DNA from 4 places in the Bacillus sp. PK3-037 genome. Region 3 is predicted to be linked to each of the others. Evidence: riboswitches for the same ligand, from Rfam matches in the RefSeq annotation. Region 3 holds a riboswitch; each other region holds the start of a gene.
The links. Region 3 has a riboswitch for thiamine pyrophosphate ahead of thiC (phosphomethylpyrimidine synthase ThiC). Riboswitches for the same ligand answer to the same signal wherever they lie in the genome.
Positions count from the first base shown of each region.

Region 1 (3,947 bases), 680 kb from region 3:
CTCTCGCTGTATTGAGAATGAGATCCTGATGTATTTAAGGAGAAACAACAAAATCCGTTCAGAAGTTTCTTTTGATGAACCGCTTAATATTGATTGGGACGGCAATGAGCTTCTGCTTTCTGATGTGCTGGGCACGGATGACGACATCATCACAAAGGACATTGAAGCAAATGTGGATAAAAAGCTTCTAAAAAAAGCGCTCGAACAGTTAAATGAGAGGGAGAAACAAATCATGGAACTGCGTTTTGGGCTTGTCGGCGAAGAGGAAAAGACCCAAAAGGATGTTGCGGATATGATGGGGATTTCCCAATCCTATATTTCCCGTCTGGAAAAAAGAATCATTAAAAGATTGCGAAAAGAATTCAACAAAATGGTGTAAAAAATTTTTGCGGGTTAATCCCTTGATTCTACAAGGATTTCCCAATTATGACTATTTTTCGGTTTGAGTGCAGTGCATATTTTTCCCACCCGAGGAGATACTTAACGTTGTACAGCAGCTCCTGTAGGGAGGGAAAAAAGTGTCGAGAAATAAAGTCGAAATCTGCGGGGTGGATACCTCCAAATTACCCGTACTCAAGAATGAAGAGATGAGAAAGCTGTTTAGGCAATTGCAGGACGAAGGTGATGATTCAGCCAGAGAAAAGCTTGTAAACGGGAACTTGCGTCTTGTCTTAAGTGTCATTCAAAGATTTAATAACAGAGGGGAGTATGTTGATGACTTATTTCAAGTCGGCTGCATCGGACTAATGAAATCCATTGATAATTTTGATCTAAGCCACAATGTTAAGTTTTCAACATACGCTGTACCTATGATTATCGGAGAAATCCGCAGGTATTTGCGCGATAATAACCCGATACGTGTCTCGAGATCACTCAGGGATATCGCATATAAGGCACTTCAGGTAAGAGAGCGGTTAATCAGTGAGACAAGCAAGGAGCCGACGGCAGAGGATATCGCCAAAGTTCTTGAAGTACCGCACGAAGAAATCGTGTTCGCACTCGACGCCATTCAAGATCCGGTATCTCTTTTTGAACCGATCTACAATGACGGCGGAGATCCGATTTATGTCATGGATCAAATCAGTGATGAACGCAACAAAGATACACAATGGATTGAAGAGCTGGCTTTGAAAGAAGGCATGAGAAGACTGAACGAGAGGGAAAAAATGATTTTAAGAAAACGGTTCTTCCAAGGAAAAACGCAAATGGAAGTAGCTGAAGAAATCGGCATTTCCCAGGCACAGGTGTCCAGACTGGAAAAGGCAGCAATTAAACAAATGAATAAGAATATTCATCAATAGCATGCACGCCGAAAGCCTTTAAAACAATTTCTGTTTTAAAGGCTTTTCTATTTGGAAACGAGCGGTTTACGTTTTCGAAAAAGTAAGGTATCCTAGTCCGTACACAGTTTTGTGAAAATTAAAATAATTATTCGGCTTGGAAAGAGGAGGACCACAATGATTTTGCAGCTTGACAATGTCTCACTAAAACGGAATGGAAAATGGATACTAAAGGATATTCACTGGAAAGTAGAAGAAAAGGAGAATTGGGTGCTTTACGGATTAAACGGAGCTGGGAAGACCGCGCTGTTAAATATGTTATGCTCTTACTATTTTCCGACAGCAGGCGAGATGCAGGTGCTTGGTCATGTATTCGGAAAAACGGAGCTGGGAGATAAACTCAGACGAAAAATCGGCCTTGTCTCAGCGGGTCTTCAGCAAAAATTGTATCCGGCAGATTCAGCTTTTGAAATTGCTCTAAGCGGGGCATATGCTTCGATTGGCTTGTATGAAACACCAAGTGCGGAAATCAGAGAAAAAGCGATTGCCCTGCTCGAGGACTTAGGAGCCATTGATTATGCCGACCGCCGCTACGAAACTCTTTCTCAGGGAGAGAAACAAAGAGCTTTAATCGCAAGAGCGCTAATGGCTGATCCGGAGCTGCTTATACTGGACGAACCAGTTACAGGACTTGATTTTATCGCCCGGGAAAAACTGTTAGATACGATTACGCACATTGCAAGCAGGGAAAATGCGCCGTCTATTCTTTATGTTACACATCATGCGGAAGAAATTTTGCCGATTTTTGATAAAGCCCTCTTGTTAAAAAAGGGAAAAGTTTTTAGGTCAGGACAAATGAAAGACATGCTGACAGACGAATCACTTTCTTCTTTTTTTGATACGCCGATCCGTGTATTCTGGAATCAGGATCGCCCGTTTTTAACAAGAGCTGAGCCGGTGACAAATGCATAACAACATACGATTCATCCTGGGGGTGCTTTCGAAGCTGAGAGAGACGCTTGTCTCAACCCTTATTGACCTGATCTGGATCATACCAGCGGAGGGAAGCGGTGAAAAAAGCGGAGAATGCAGCAGCTTGCACTCTGCTTTCTTTATTAAGCCGTTTCATGAATATGAAACGGCTTTTTTCTTATTAAAAATAGGAGCGGATAACATGATTGATCAAGTAGAGTCTTTACTAAAAAAAGCGGAAGAACAAAAGGACGAGCTCATTGAGCTTGCGAAAACGCTGATTTCTTTTAAAACACCGGCGCCGCCTGCGAGAAATACAGACAGCATCCAAACATGGATTGCGCAGTTTTTGCTTGAACGGGGCTTTTCCATCGACAAATGGGACGTTTATCCAGGAGATCCCAATGTTGTGGGTGTTTTAAAAGGAACAAATTCAGCCGCCTATCAAAGTTTAATCATCAATGGGCATGTCGATGTGGCAGAGGTAAAAGAGGGCGAGGACTGGGTGCATGACCCATTTTGCCCCAGTGAGAAAAACGGTTTCTTAATCGGCCGGGGCGCTTCAGATATGAAAGGCGGAATGGCCTGTGTGCTGTTTGCTTTAAAGCTGATTCGTGAAGCGGGCGTTGAGCTCCCGGGCGATTTGATTCTGCAATCGGTCATCGGGGAGGAAGTCGGAGAGGCCGGCACGCTTGAATGCTGCAAAAAGGGCTATCACGCAGACTTTGCAGTTGTGGCGGATACGAGCGATATGCATATTCAAGGCCAAGGCGGAGTGATTACAGGCTGGATCGAAATAAAAAGCAATCAAACGTTTCACGATGGAACAAGACGGAATATGATCCACGCTGGCGGAGGAACATTCGGGGCGAGCGCAATCGAAAAAATGGCAAAAATCATTTCTGGACTCGGTGAGCTGGAGCGACATTGGGCCATTATGAAAAGCTATCCCGGCTTTACCCCCGGTACAAACACCATTAATCCCGCTGTTATAGAAGGAGGCAGACATGCGGCCTTTATAGCGGATGAGTGCCGATTATGGATTACCGTCCATTTTTATCCCAATGAAACGCATGAAGAAGTGGCTGCTGAAATAGAAGATTACATCAACAGGCTGAGTGACAGTGATATTTGGCTGAGGGAAAACCGTCCTGTCTTCAAATGGGGAGGCTCTTCAATGATTGAAGAAAGAGGCGAAATTTTTCCGGCCTTGGAAGTTGATCCGGCTCATCCCGGCGTTTTAGCCCTTACGGCGTCACACGAGGAGATCAAACGGGACCGCCCCGTCATTGACGTTTCTCAAACCGTAACAGATGGGGGATGGCTTTATAATGCCGGTATTCCAAGCGTGATATACGGACCGGGCGATTTATATAATGCTCATGCCGTTAATGAAGAGGTATCGATTAAGCAGCTCGTAGATTATACGAAAATCATGCTCACGTTCATCATAAGATGGTGCAGCCGCAAAAAAGAACAATGATCATGAAAATTTCTCCTTGCTGACAAGGTTCAGCCCGCCCGTTCATATACTAGAAAAAAGGACCGAAAAAGGACGTGATGGGATGATCAGCATTTCAGAATTTCAAGTAAAGGATGTCGTCAATGTCTCTAACGGAAAAAAATTAGGGAGCATCGGTGATATTGATATCAATGTCACCACAGGAAAAATTCAGGCGATTATACTAGGGGGAA
Region 1 covers NZ_CP096408.1:2,496,633-2,500,579, reverse strand. Annotated here, with positions in the region: gene sigE (RNA polymerase sporulation sigma factor SigE) at 1-379, shown strand, start outside; gene sigG (RNA polymerase sporulation sigma factor SigG) at 519-1,301, shown strand; gene M1D69_RS12730 (ABC transporter ATP-binding protein) at 1,458-2,252, shown strand; TPP riboswitch at 2,261-2,363, shown strand; gene M1D69_RS12725 (acetylornithine deacetylase) at 2,455-3,735, shown strand; gene M1D69_RS12720 (YlmC/YmxH family sporulation protein) at 3,818-3,947, shown strand, end outside.
Region 1: linked by a shared signal. The riboswitch ahead of M1D69_RS12725 (acetylornithine deacetylase) and the one ahead of thiC (phosphomethylpyrimidine synthase ThiC) in region 3 are both predicted to bind thiamine pyrophosphate.

Region 2 (3,947 bases), 460 kb from region 3:
TGTGAAGCGTCTTGGACGAATTGCTGCTGTTTGTCGTAGTGCTCTTTCAGCATGCTCGCCATCTCATTAAAGGTCAGCCCCATTTGATACAGTTCGTCATGCGACTGTCCTTCCAAAGAAATTGTTTTGAATGCTTTTTCTCTCTGTATGTCTTTCATCGTTGTCACCAATTGTCTGATTGGATTGGTGATATGGCGGGCGAGTAAGCTGCCGGCAAAGAAGGAAGCGATACAGACAGCCACGCTGGCCGCAATTAAGATGATTCTTAGCAGAAGAAGACTCTCTCCTGTATGCTCCAGCCTTTCCACGAGCTGAAGAGATACGACTTGTCCGTCTGTCCAAATGACCGGGACAGATGCTGCTGCAAACAGTTTGCCTTCATGCTTTGTCACGTCTGTCGTTTCCCCGCTGTGAAAAGAAAGAGGGAAGTCTTTATATACTTTTTCCTTTGTGATGGTCATGACGGCTTTCCGATCCGCATTCACTACCCGCACCATTCCGTTTGCCGGAAGATAGGCCTGCAGCATATCCTGCAAAGCCACTCCTTGTGTTTCGGCGGTATGCAGAGCTTCGGCGATATTGTCCGTTTCATCGGCAAGACGGGCCGCATCCTTTGAGGTGAGTGCCGATGAAAAAATGAGATAGACCGCAGTATGGACCAACACTAATAAAATCAACAGCCAAATGGATGTATAAAGATGAATCTTTGTCTTCAGCTTCATCATTTACCCCTTAATGGTATAGCCGACCCCGCGTACGGTGTGAATCAGCTGTTTTTCGTAAGGATAGTCCAATTTTTTTCTGATATATCTTATGTACACGTCGACGACATTTGTATCTCCGAGGTAATCAAACCCCCATACAGAGCTGAGAATTTGCTCTCTCGTCAGCACTTGCTGCGGATGCTTCAGCATATAGACGAGCAAATCAAATTCCCGGGGCGTTAATTCAACCTCTTTGTCTCCCCGTCTGACTTCACGTGTTTTCTCGTTCACCTGCAAATCGTCATATGTCAAAAATGTGCCGATATCCTCTGTTTTGCTTCCGGTTTGGCGTAGTGCCGCTCTGATTCTGGCAAGCAATTCTTCTATTTCAAACGGCTTGGTAACATAGTCATTCGCACCGATGTCAAGCCCCGTTACCTTATCTGGAACGCTGTCGCGGGCTGTTAATAAAATAACCGGTGTCTCTTGATCCGTTTTCCTCAACCGGCGCAGCACTTCAAGCCCGCTCAACCCTGGCAGCATGACATCGAGCAGCAATAGGGAATACGAACCTTCCGTGGCCGCGTTAAGTCCTTCAGAGCCATTATGTTTGATGGTGACGCTGTATCCTTCATATTCCAATTCAAGCTGAAGGACCCTCGCGATTTTTTCTTCATCTTCTACAATTAAGATGTGCCCTTTTTCCAATTCCGATCATCCTCTCATGTTCCTATATGAAAAAAATGATTTCATTGTTTACAAAATGATTCTTATCATCTATTATGATGTCAAAATAAAAAATTGTATACGGAAAGCACTAGGGGTGCTGTTATGGCTGAGATAAAGCGCGCAAAATCGCGCTTTGATCCCTTATGACCCGATCTGGATAATACCAGCGTGGGGAAGTGCAGGTTGACCGAAAGGTGTATTTTTTTGTGCGCTTACTCGATCTATGACTGCATATTCCCTAAGGATATGCAGTTTTTTATTTCACCAAAAAAACAGGAGGTCAGAGAAATGGACAACTTATGCGGCACAAGCAGAATCGCCGGATTTCGGTTCTCTTTATACCCGATGACAGATGATTTTATCAGTGTGATCAAGTCCGCGCTAAAAAAAACGGATACGTCAAAGGTTTGGACAAAGACCGATCATATCAGCACAGTTTTGCGCGGATCGATCGCTCATGTATTCGACGCCGCTAAAGCCATCTACCTGTATGCAGCAAATAGCGAAAAGCACATTGTCATGAACGGGACGTTTTCCATCGGCTGCCCGGGCGATACCCAAGGAGATACATATCTGAAAGCAGATGAAAAGCGAGTCAATGAAGAATCTGTTCACGACCTGAAAGCAGAGGCTCCATGCCAATTTGCACTGTATCCGATGAATGAGCCGAATTATATGGACATCATCATAAAAGCTGTTGAAATCGCTAAGGCTGACGGCACCTTTGTACAGGGTGTTCATTACGCAAGTGAGCTAGACGGAGATGCACACGACGTGTTCCAGACACTGGAAGACGCTTTCCGCATGGCAAATCAGCAAACAGCCCATGTCACCATGACCGTGAACTTCTCGGCAAACAGTCCATCAAGAAAACAGAAAGCAGGGATAAAATGAAAAGCTGGAAAGTAAAAGAAATTGTTATCATGTCTGTTATCAGTATTGTTTTTGGCATTGTTTATTTAGTATTCACCCATTTCGGAAACGTACTTGCAGGGATGTTCGGGCCCATCGCTTATGAACCGATTTACGGCATTTGGTTTATCGTGTCGGTGATTGCCGCGTACATCATTCGTAAACCGGGCGCGGCCCTTGTTTCAGAAATCATCGCAGCTCTCGTTGAATGTTTGCTGGGAAATCCTTCAGGCCCGATGGTTATCGTGATCGGCATTGTTCAAGGTCTCGGAGCAGAAGCTGTATTTCTTGTGACACGCTGGAAAGCATATTCCCTTCCTGTGCTGCTTCTGGCGGGTATGGGGTCTTCGGTGTCCAGCTTTATTTATGATTTCTTTGTTTCCGGTTATGCGGCGTACTCACCAGGCTATCTGCTCATTATGCTTGTGATCCGTCTCGTTTCAGGTGCGGTCCTGGCCGGCCTTCTCGGAAAAGCTGTCAGCGATTCTCTCGCATATACGGGTGTCTTAAACGGAATGGCACTCGGAAAGGAACTGAAAAAGAAACGGAAACGGGTATCAAATCATGCAAGCCTATAACAAGTTGCTTTCGGTTGACCGGCTTAGCTTTTCATATGAAGAAAACGAGAAACCGATTTTTCAGGATATAACGTTTGAGCTCCAAAAAGGAGAATGCGCTTTATTGTTAGGGCCGAGCGGGTGCGGAAAAAGCTCGCTTGCCCTCTGTTTAAACGGGCTTTACCCTGAAGCTTGCGACGGGATGCTGTCTGGGCATGTATTCTTATTTCAAAAACCGATCACTGACGCTGAAACCTCTGAAACAATCGCTCAGCATGTCGGAGTCGTCTTTCAGGACCCTGATCAGCAGTTTTGTATGCTGACAGTAGAGGATGAAATCGCCTTTGGATTGGAAAATCTGCAAGTCCCCCAAGAAGAAATGGTGAAGAAAATTGATGACGTTCTGGAAAAATTACATATCACTCATGTAAAGGAAAAAACGATTTCCACTCTGTCAGGGGGACTGAAGCAAAAAGTCGCGCTCGCCTGTATTTTGGCGATGCAGCCTGAGACGATTATTCTGGATGAACCGACTTCCCTTTTAGACCCTTATTCAGCACGGGAGTTCGTTCAAATGATCAAAGAGCTTCAGCAGGAAAAAGGCTTCGGCCTTCTCGTGATCGAACATCAGCTTGATGAGTGGGCGCCTTGGGTTGAAAGAACAATCGTACTGGATGGAGCAGGCAAGAAAGCCTTAGACGGGCCGACTAAGGAAATGTTTCAGCATCACTCAAACATGTTAAGAACAATGGGAATCGCTGTGCCAAAAATTTGTGGCTTACAAGAAAATGTGAGCATACCGTTCACATTGTCAAAAGAAACGCTGTTCAAGGAACCCTTCCCTGCTGGGCCTGCTGAAGAAGCGGCGGTTCTTTCTGCTGAACACGCGGTGCAGGTCCAGAACTTATCGTTTTCAAGAGGACAGCAGACCATTTTCAAAGACATCAGTTTTTCATTGCGTGCAGGCTCTTTGACGGCTCTTGTCGGGCCAAACGGCACAGGAAAATCTACGCTGTTGTCTGTTCTCGCCCGTTTGCTCAAACCG
Region 2 covers NZ_CP096408.1:2,714,274-2,718,220, forward strand. Annotated here, with positions in the region: gene M1D69_RS13855 (ATP-binding protein) at 1-722, opposite strand, end outside; gene M1D69_RS13860 (response regulator transcription factor) at 726-1,412, opposite strand; TPP riboswitch at 1,514-1,625, shown strand; gene M1D69_RS13865 (YkoF family thiamine/hydroxymethylpyrimidine-binding protein) at 1,722-2,327, shown strand; gene M1D69_RS13870 (ECF transporter S component) at 2,324-2,923, shown strand; gene M1D69_RS13875 (ABC transporter ATP-binding protein) at 2,910-3,947, shown strand, end outside.
Region 2: linked by a shared signal. The riboswitch ahead of M1D69_RS13865 (YkoF family thiamine/hydroxymethylpyrimidine-binding protein) and the one ahead of thiC (phosphomethylpyrimidine synthase ThiC) in region 3 are both predicted to bind thiamine pyrophosphate.

Region 3 (3,947 bases):
GTTTTTTATTTGTCTCATCTTATGGGGTCAGTCCCTTATTCAGCGGGTTTTTTACATAGATTTACGGTTTGCCGTATGCTTCTCGTCAATCTTCATATAAATTTTCTCCATTAACTCCTCGCTATTCATTATCTCCCGCTTGTTCTTTTCAATAAGAAGCGCCAGCGGCAGCATCTGATTGCCATATGTTTTTCGTTTTCTGAAGCGTCTTCTCCCTTTCTCTTTTTTGGTTCCCATCATTTCTCCCTCCTTTAAAAATAAAAAAGGCTCTTATCTCAAAAGATAAGAGCCTTCGGTGATCCGATCAGCAAATGTTGGAAATGTATATTAGCTATATTTAAACGTATTCAATTCGGCCTGTCAATGACTTTCTATACTGTTACTTATAAAGTTTGCTCCCTTGATTCACAAATTCCTCGGCTTTTTCTTTCATGCCCTCTTGAATGGCATCCCACTCATTAAGCTCTTTGTCTTTGGCATAATCACGGATATCCTGAGAAATTCTCATGCTGCAAAATTTCGGCCCGCACATCGAACAGAAATGAGCCGTTTTCGCCCCTTCAGCAGGCAGGGTCTCATCATGATATTCAAGCGCTCTTTCCGGATCAAGCGACAGGTTAAATTGGTCTCGCCAGCGGAATTCAAAGCGGGCTTTTGATAAAGCGTCATCTCGTTTTTGCGCTCCCGGATGCCCTTTTGCAAGGTCAGCCGCATGCGCCGCAATTTTGTATGTAATAACCCCTTCCCGCACATCTTCACGGTTTGGCAGCCCCAGATGCTCCTTCGGCGTCACATAACAAAGCATGGCCGTACCGTACCAGCCGATCATCGCCGCTCCGATCGCTGATGTAATGTGGTCATAACCCGGTGCAATATCCGTCGTCAGCGGTCCTAGCGTGTAAAAAGGCGCTTCTTTACAGATTTCCATTTGTTTATCGACGTTCTCCTTGATTTTATGCATCGGCACATGACCCGGCCCCTCAATCATCACCTGAACATCATGCTTCCAGGCAATTTGCGTGAGTTCTCCAAGCGTCTCTAATTCAGCAAACTGCGCTTCGTCATTGGCATCGGCAATTGACCCTGGGCGAAGCCCGTCTCCAAGAGAAAAGGCAATATCATATGTTTTCATAATTTCACAGATTTCTTCAAAATGAGTATACAGAAAGCTTTCCTGATGATGAGCCAGACACCACTGTGCCATAATCGCTCCTCCGCGTGACACAATTCCCGTTGTCCGTTTAGCAGTTAGCGGCACATATCGCAGCAAAACACCCGCGTGAATCGTAAAATAATCCACACCCTGTTCAGCCTGCTCAATCAGCGTGTCACGGTAAATTTCCCATGTTAAATCCTCCGCTACACCGTTTACTTTTTCAAGCGCTTGATAGATCGGAACGGTGCCAACAGGAACCGGGCAATTTCGGATAATCCATTCACGCGTCGTATGAATGTCTTTCCCTGTGGAAAGATCCATCATCGTATCTGCTCCCCAGCGAATTGCCCACGTCATTTTTTCCACTTCTTCTTCAATCGAAGATGTAACCGCTGAATTCCCGATATTCGCATTAATTTTCACATGGAAATTTCGGCCGATAATCATTGGTTCACTTTCCGGATGATTAATATTTGCTGGAATAATCGCCCGGCCGCTGGCTACTTCCTCTCTGACAAATTCGGGAGTCACATGCTCACGAATAGCGATAAACTCCATTTCAGGGGTAATCATCCCCTTTTTCGCATAATGCATTTGAGTGACATTTTGACCCGTTTTCGCCCGCAGCGGCTTCCGCTTTAATCCGGGATAGCTTACATGAGGGTTAGCCTTTTTATAGCCGTTGTCTTCTGGCTTCACAGCACGTCCATCGTATTCCTCAACATCGCCGCGCCCAGTGATCCACTTGTGGCGAAGCGGTTTTAAACCTTCTTGAATATTAATTTTTACATCGGGGTCCGTATACGGTCCGCTTGTATCATAGACACGAACCGGCGCGTTTTCCTCTTCGCCGAATGATCCTGTCGTCGGACTGAGTTCGATTTCTCTCATCGGCACTTGAATATCCGGCGAAGCCCCCTCTACATATACTTTTTTACTCCCTGAAAAACTCGACATAATGGAAATGTTGGCTTGCTGCACTGAATGATTTTGCATCACTTATCCTTCCCCTCTCTTTGTTTGAAAGGACAAAATCAAGCCCATAACCAGCACAAAAAACCGGATTCAATTGAATGAACCCGGTTACAGTCAGAAAGAAACATATTATTGCAGTATTCAGCAATAATAAAAACAATTCCTCTACTTCCCCACGCTGGTACGAACCAGATCAGGTCCAAAGGGTTAAGAAGCATATCTTCTCTCTCAGCCCGTCAGCGGGCACCCCCAGTAACTATTAATTTCGCACTTATCGTATCATAAAAACAAACTGAAAAAAAGAGCAATGTATAAAATATTCAGCAAATTCAAGACAAATATGTAATCGGCAATGCTCTTTCAGAGATTTCATTTTCATGAAGCACCACCCGATACGCTTTTGCATCAGATCTTGAACTCACAGCCTGAAAAAACTGATCATCAATAAAATGAAGAGCTGCTCCATCATCCGCTGCATAACCGCTGCTCAACGCTTTCGCTGATATCATGTGATGATATGCAGGTCTCCGATCCTTTTCACCATCATAATGAGGACAAAAACTGCCTTGCAAAAAACCCAAGCTTTTCAAACCGGTCAGCGGTCCGGCAGAATCCGTCACACCTTCTTCAAACCAGCAGATCGCACCTGCACTTAATCCCGCTAAAATAATCCCGTTCTCCCAAGCTTTTTTCAATATGTGATCCAGTCCCCACTCCTTCCACAGCACCAGCAAATTTCTTGTATTTCCCCCGCCGACATAAATCACATCTTTCTCCATAATAAAGGAGGCTAAATCTGTTGTCGGCGGCTTAAATAAAGACAAATGAGACGGGTCACAATCAAGCTTTTGAAAAGCATGATAAAACCGCTGAACATAATTCTCCGCATCCCCGCTTGCCGTTGGCAAAAAACAAATGCGAGGTGAGGGCTGCTTTGATTGATTAATGATAAATTGATCAAGAACGAGATGATCTGGTTCCATTGAAAAACCTCCGCCGCCCATCGCAATAATCTGTTTCATCATTCGACTCCCCCAAGAAAATATTTTACCCATTATAGCACTTTCGCATAAAAGCATGATACAAGGTAAAAATACCTTTGAATCAGGAGGTGACCGAAAAAATGGAACAAGACCGTTTGGCAAACCACGAAACAGTTGATTTACACGAAATCCTCAACTTCAAAACCGTATGTTTACTTAAATCAAAAATGATGCAGGGACTGGTGTTCGATCAGGAACTGAGAGCCCTTATGGAGAAGGATGTACAGCAGTCTGTACGGGACGTAACTGAGCTTCAGAGCCTCTATCAAAAGGCCCCGACAATAACAGGAGGTGACTGTCATTGAACGATTTCTTAGACCCGAAAAACGCAAAAGGCATGCCTGACCTTACTGATTCAGCACTTGCCCTCGATTTCTTAATTTCCGTAAAAACCGGTATCAAAAATTATGCTGTCGCCATCACGGAAACCGCAAGCCCAGAACTCAGAACAGCATTGCGCAATCAATTGGACGCCGCTATTTACCTGCACGGAGAATTATCACAGCTCATGATGGAAAAAGGCTGGCTTTTCCCTTCTGACTTGGACAAACAATTTCAAATCGATATGAAATCAGCACAAACAGCCGTTGATATCGCCGGGCTAAAACTTTTCCCCGATCACACGAACCGTCTCGGAACATTCGCAACGCCCGATCACTAAACAATAAGGAGACATTATGAATGAAAGCTGTTACGTATCAAGGCATTAAAGACGTCCGCGTCAAAGAGGTAAAAGCGCCAGAAATCAAAAAACCTGATGATATCATCGTCAA
Region 3 covers NZ_CP096408.1:3,174,044-3,177,990, forward strand. Annotated here, with positions in the region: gene M1D69_RS16355 (FbpB family small basic protein) at 52-237, opposite strand; gene thiC (phosphomethylpyrimidine synthase ThiC) at 380-2,152, opposite strand; TPP riboswitch at 2,285-2,392, opposite strand; gene M1D69_RS16365 (Type 1 glutamine amidotransferase-like domain-containing protein) at 2,461-3,153, opposite strand; gene M1D69_RS16370 (spore coat protein) at 3,255-3,479, shown strand; gene M1D69_RS16375 (spore coat protein) at 3,476-3,835, shown strand; gene M1D69_RS16380 (zinc-dependent alcohol dehydrogenase) at 3,856-3,947, shown strand, end outside.

Region 4 (3,947 bases), 290 kb from region 3:
TGGTTCAACCCGAGCTGTTTAAAAAACATCCCGCTCCAGACCCCGCTGGCAATCACGACATGGTCCGCATGCACGTCACCGGACGCTGTTTTGACCAAAATGGATTCACCGCCACGCGTCACATCGAGAACGGGAGTATGCTCAAAAATTTCCGTACCAAGCGCTTTAGCCGATTTAGCGTATGCCTTGCATACAAAATAAGGCTCAACATGAACATCGTCCTGAATAAAGCTCGCCCCGTAAATCTCACCGGCCGTATACGGCTCTTTTTCCAGCACTTCTTCTTTTGTATGCCAGCTGACAGAATCCAAATCGTCCATCCGTCTCAGGCGTGACACGTCTTCTTCGGAGAATGCAAGCTTAAACATACCGCCATCATGCCTTCTGATATCAATGCCGGATAATGCAAACAGCTCCTCTCCAAGACTCTGATACAAACGCTGACTGTGCATGGCGAAATCAAAAAACGCATCCCGCTCCTCGCACTCGGCATGGGCGCCAAGCATCCCTGCCGCGGAGCTTGTTGTTCTGCCGCCGATTGTTCCGCTTTCAAGCAATGAGGTGTTTTTCTTTTCTTTTGCCAACTGATAAGCTATCGCGGAACCAATAATTCCGCCTCCAATGACAACTGCATCATAATGCCTTTTCATACTGAATCTCCTTTAGCTTGCGGGAATATCGTCTGGCAGCTTCCAAAGGATCATCGGAAGAAAAAATTCCGGACATGACAGCGATACCGTCTGAACCTGCTTGTTTCACTTCTCTTAATCTGGCAGGTGTCATTCCGCCAATTGCAATAACCGGAATCGAGATCCTCTGTTTGATTTCTGAAAGCAAAGACACGCCTCTGCCCTCAAAGCCTTGTTTGCAATCCGTTTCATACACATGGCCGAACAAAACATAATCAGCGTCTTCCTTTTCTGCCTGAAGCGCTTCCTCCAGTGAATGCACCGATCGCCCAATGTGCAGGTGAGGAAATCTGGCTCTTACTTGTTTCGGCGAAAAGCTGCTGCTCGGCAGCTGAACGCGATGAATATTTGAAAAAAGCGCAATATCAACCCGGCCATTCATCACCAGCTTTTGCTTATCAACACCGCCTTCAGAAATAAGCTCCAGCAGTTTCAAAATGTCAGCCGCCGATTTAGACCGTTCACGAATATGGATGAAATCAACCTCATCCTGAATGGCTATAATTGATCTCGCTAGATCTTTAACCGGCTTGCGGTCATCAGTTATGGCGTGCAGCTCCAAGCCCTTCCACCTCTTTTACGCCGCTGTCTGACCAGCCTTCTTTTCGATAAGCCATACCCCAGAACTGATATTCATAATAGCTCGAAATAACGAAATTCTCTTTCATCTTGGCGCGCACTTCCTCCGTGCTGTTTTCCGCCAGCTCATCCAGGCGGTTAATTTGTTCTTCCACCTGCTGTCTGAACCAGTCACCGCCGTATGTGCTAATCCACTTCTGGTAAATCGGATGCCCCGGATCACATGTCAGCAATTTCTCACCAACCTCATAATAAAGCCAATAGCACGGGAGAAGAGCTGCCAAGATTTCTGCAAAGTTCCCGCTCAAAACCGAACGGTACATATGGGATGTATAGGAGTAAGCGGTAGGAGATGGCTTAAATGACTTCCGTTCTTCCTCACTGATTTCCAAAAGCTCCGTAAACTCGCGATGAAGCGCCATCTCCGCTTCATATGTACCTTGAGCATGGCTGGCCATACGTCCCGTTGTATAAAGGTCCTTCGCATAAGCGGCTCCGAACGATTGCACCTTTGCAAAATGAGTTAAATAGTAAGAATCCTGAAGCACGTAATATTTAAAGCGGTCGATCGGTAGGGTTCCGTCACCGATCCCCTGAACAAATGGATGGACAAAGCTGCCTTCCCACCATTCTGCGGCTGCACTGCGGCATTCTTCTGAAAACTTCACACGTCATTCCCCCTGTCTGATAATAAAAAAACCACTTTCCCGCAAGGAAAAGTGGTTTGGAATTGGCATAGTTATATAACACAAATACCGCTCCACTTCCCTACGCAGGTCTGAACCTGTTCAAGTTATGAGGGTCTAAAAGTCACACTTTTATCTCAGCCCTTATAAAGGACACCCCTAGTGGTTTTACGAATACATATTGAATTGTTCTGCACCTCTATATTAACACGAATCCTTATTTGGTCAAGATATTATCCTTCCAATGTTTTCTTAAGATCCGTTACGTACCCGCGTGATCCGGTGACAATTAAGCGGTCTCCGATTTTCAGTCTTGTATCGCCGTGAGGAACGATGCTGTCCACACCCCGGAAAATCCTGACAAAAATCACGTCGCCTGTTAAAGGGAATTCACGGAGAATCACGCCATCGTATTTGCTGTTTTCCATATTAATTTGATACAGCGAAGACTCCTGGTTCGTAAGCAGTTTCATGACGCCAGGCGCTTCTATCAGCGCGCGAAGCAGCGTTTTGGTCGACAGCAAGATGGAAAAGATGCTGATGCCCTGCTCTTTCAATTTCGCTTCGTTCTCCGGTGATCCGGTGCTGGCAATGACTCTTTCTGTTCCTTTTTCTTTGGCGTATAGTGCGATGTCCGTATTCATGTCTTCATCCCCTGTCGCCACCACAAGGATTTCTGTATCAAATATACCGAGCGATTCAAGGGTTTGATGCTCATAATCAGAAATCGTTTCGACGGAAAATACTGAGTCTGACAGCTTTTCCTCAGCGTTTTCTTGATAAACGTGCACGACACGCACTTCATACTCGTTCTCAGGCAATTCAAGTGTCACAGGCAGTGTCATTTGATTAGCGCCGATAAATGTGATCTTCTTTTTCTCCTCCGGCTGCTCCTGTTTTTTGTACAGCTTTTTAAAACCGACCGGCGTAAAAATACTTGCAATAACCGCCACCAGCGTAAGCGCTCCTGACATATTCGCGCTGATGACATGAAGCTGCTGGCCGATTGTCGCGGCTGCAATCACAAGAGAAAGCGTTGATGTCAGCAGGAAACCAGACGCCAATATCGTGCGGTTATCATACCATTTCTTCAAGTACAGGACAGGAAGAATTTTGCTTACTAGCAGCGCCATAAGCAGCAGCGGAATCATCACTAAAATTTTCGGGTCCTGAAAAAGTGTCCAAATATCCAATTTTACACCGACCATCACAAAGAAAATCGGTATTAAGAACCCGTAGCCGAAGGAATCAAGCTGCTGAACCAGTTCCTTGTTCGGCGAGAGCAAGGAAACAAGCACGCCCGCTAAGAAAGCGCCGAGAATATTTTCTGCCCCCAGTGATTCAGACAGAGCCACCAGTACGATAATTAAGGTGAAAATAGCACGAGTACCGATCTGGATCGTCCCTTTTGACATGGACTGAACAAAAGAACGGTGTTTAAAGATCCGACCGAAGAAGTAGAGCACTACTCCGGCTGCGAACAGGATCATCAAGAGCCACATGTTTCCGCTGTCCTCTCCGTATAAAGAAGAAAAAACAGCAAGAAGAATCATAGTGACCAAGTCAGCAATCACAGCAACAAGCAGGATGATCTGCCCGATGTTTGAATCCATGATCCGTTCTTCCTTTAAGGTTGGAACAACAACACCTAACGAAATCGTAGAAATAATAAGCGTCATTAAAAAAGCATTTTGGATAAATCCAGCCAATACGAACCCATAGGACAGCAGCAATGATAAAATAAAAATACCGATAAAAATAATGGATGCTGTGGCAAATGTATTGGGTGCTTCCTTGCCGTTTTGCAGAAACTGTTTTTTCTTTCCTCTCTCAAAGGAAGAAAAATCAATTTCAAGCCCGCTTAAAAACATTAAAAAGATAAATCCCAGCATAGAGAGCGTCTGAAGCCAAGTATCACCCTCCACAACTAAATTAAGACCGCTTTTTCCTATAATCAATCCCATAATAATTTCAGCAACTACAACAGGGATGC
Region 4 covers NZ_CP096408.1:2,879,066-2,883,012, forward strand. Annotated here, with positions in the region: gene thiO (glycine oxidase ThiO) at 1-650, opposite strand, end outside; gene tenI (thiazole tautomerase TenI) at 634-1,251, opposite strand; gene tenA (thiaminase II) at 1,229-1,936, opposite strand; TPP riboswitch at 2,017-2,125, opposite strand; gene M1D69_RS14855 (monovalent cation:proton antiporter family protein) at 2,188-3,947, opposite strand, start outside.
Region 4: linked by a shared signal. The riboswitch ahead of tenA (thiaminase II) and the one ahead of thiC (phosphomethylpyrimidine synthase ThiC) in region 3 are both predicted to bind thiamine pyrophosphate.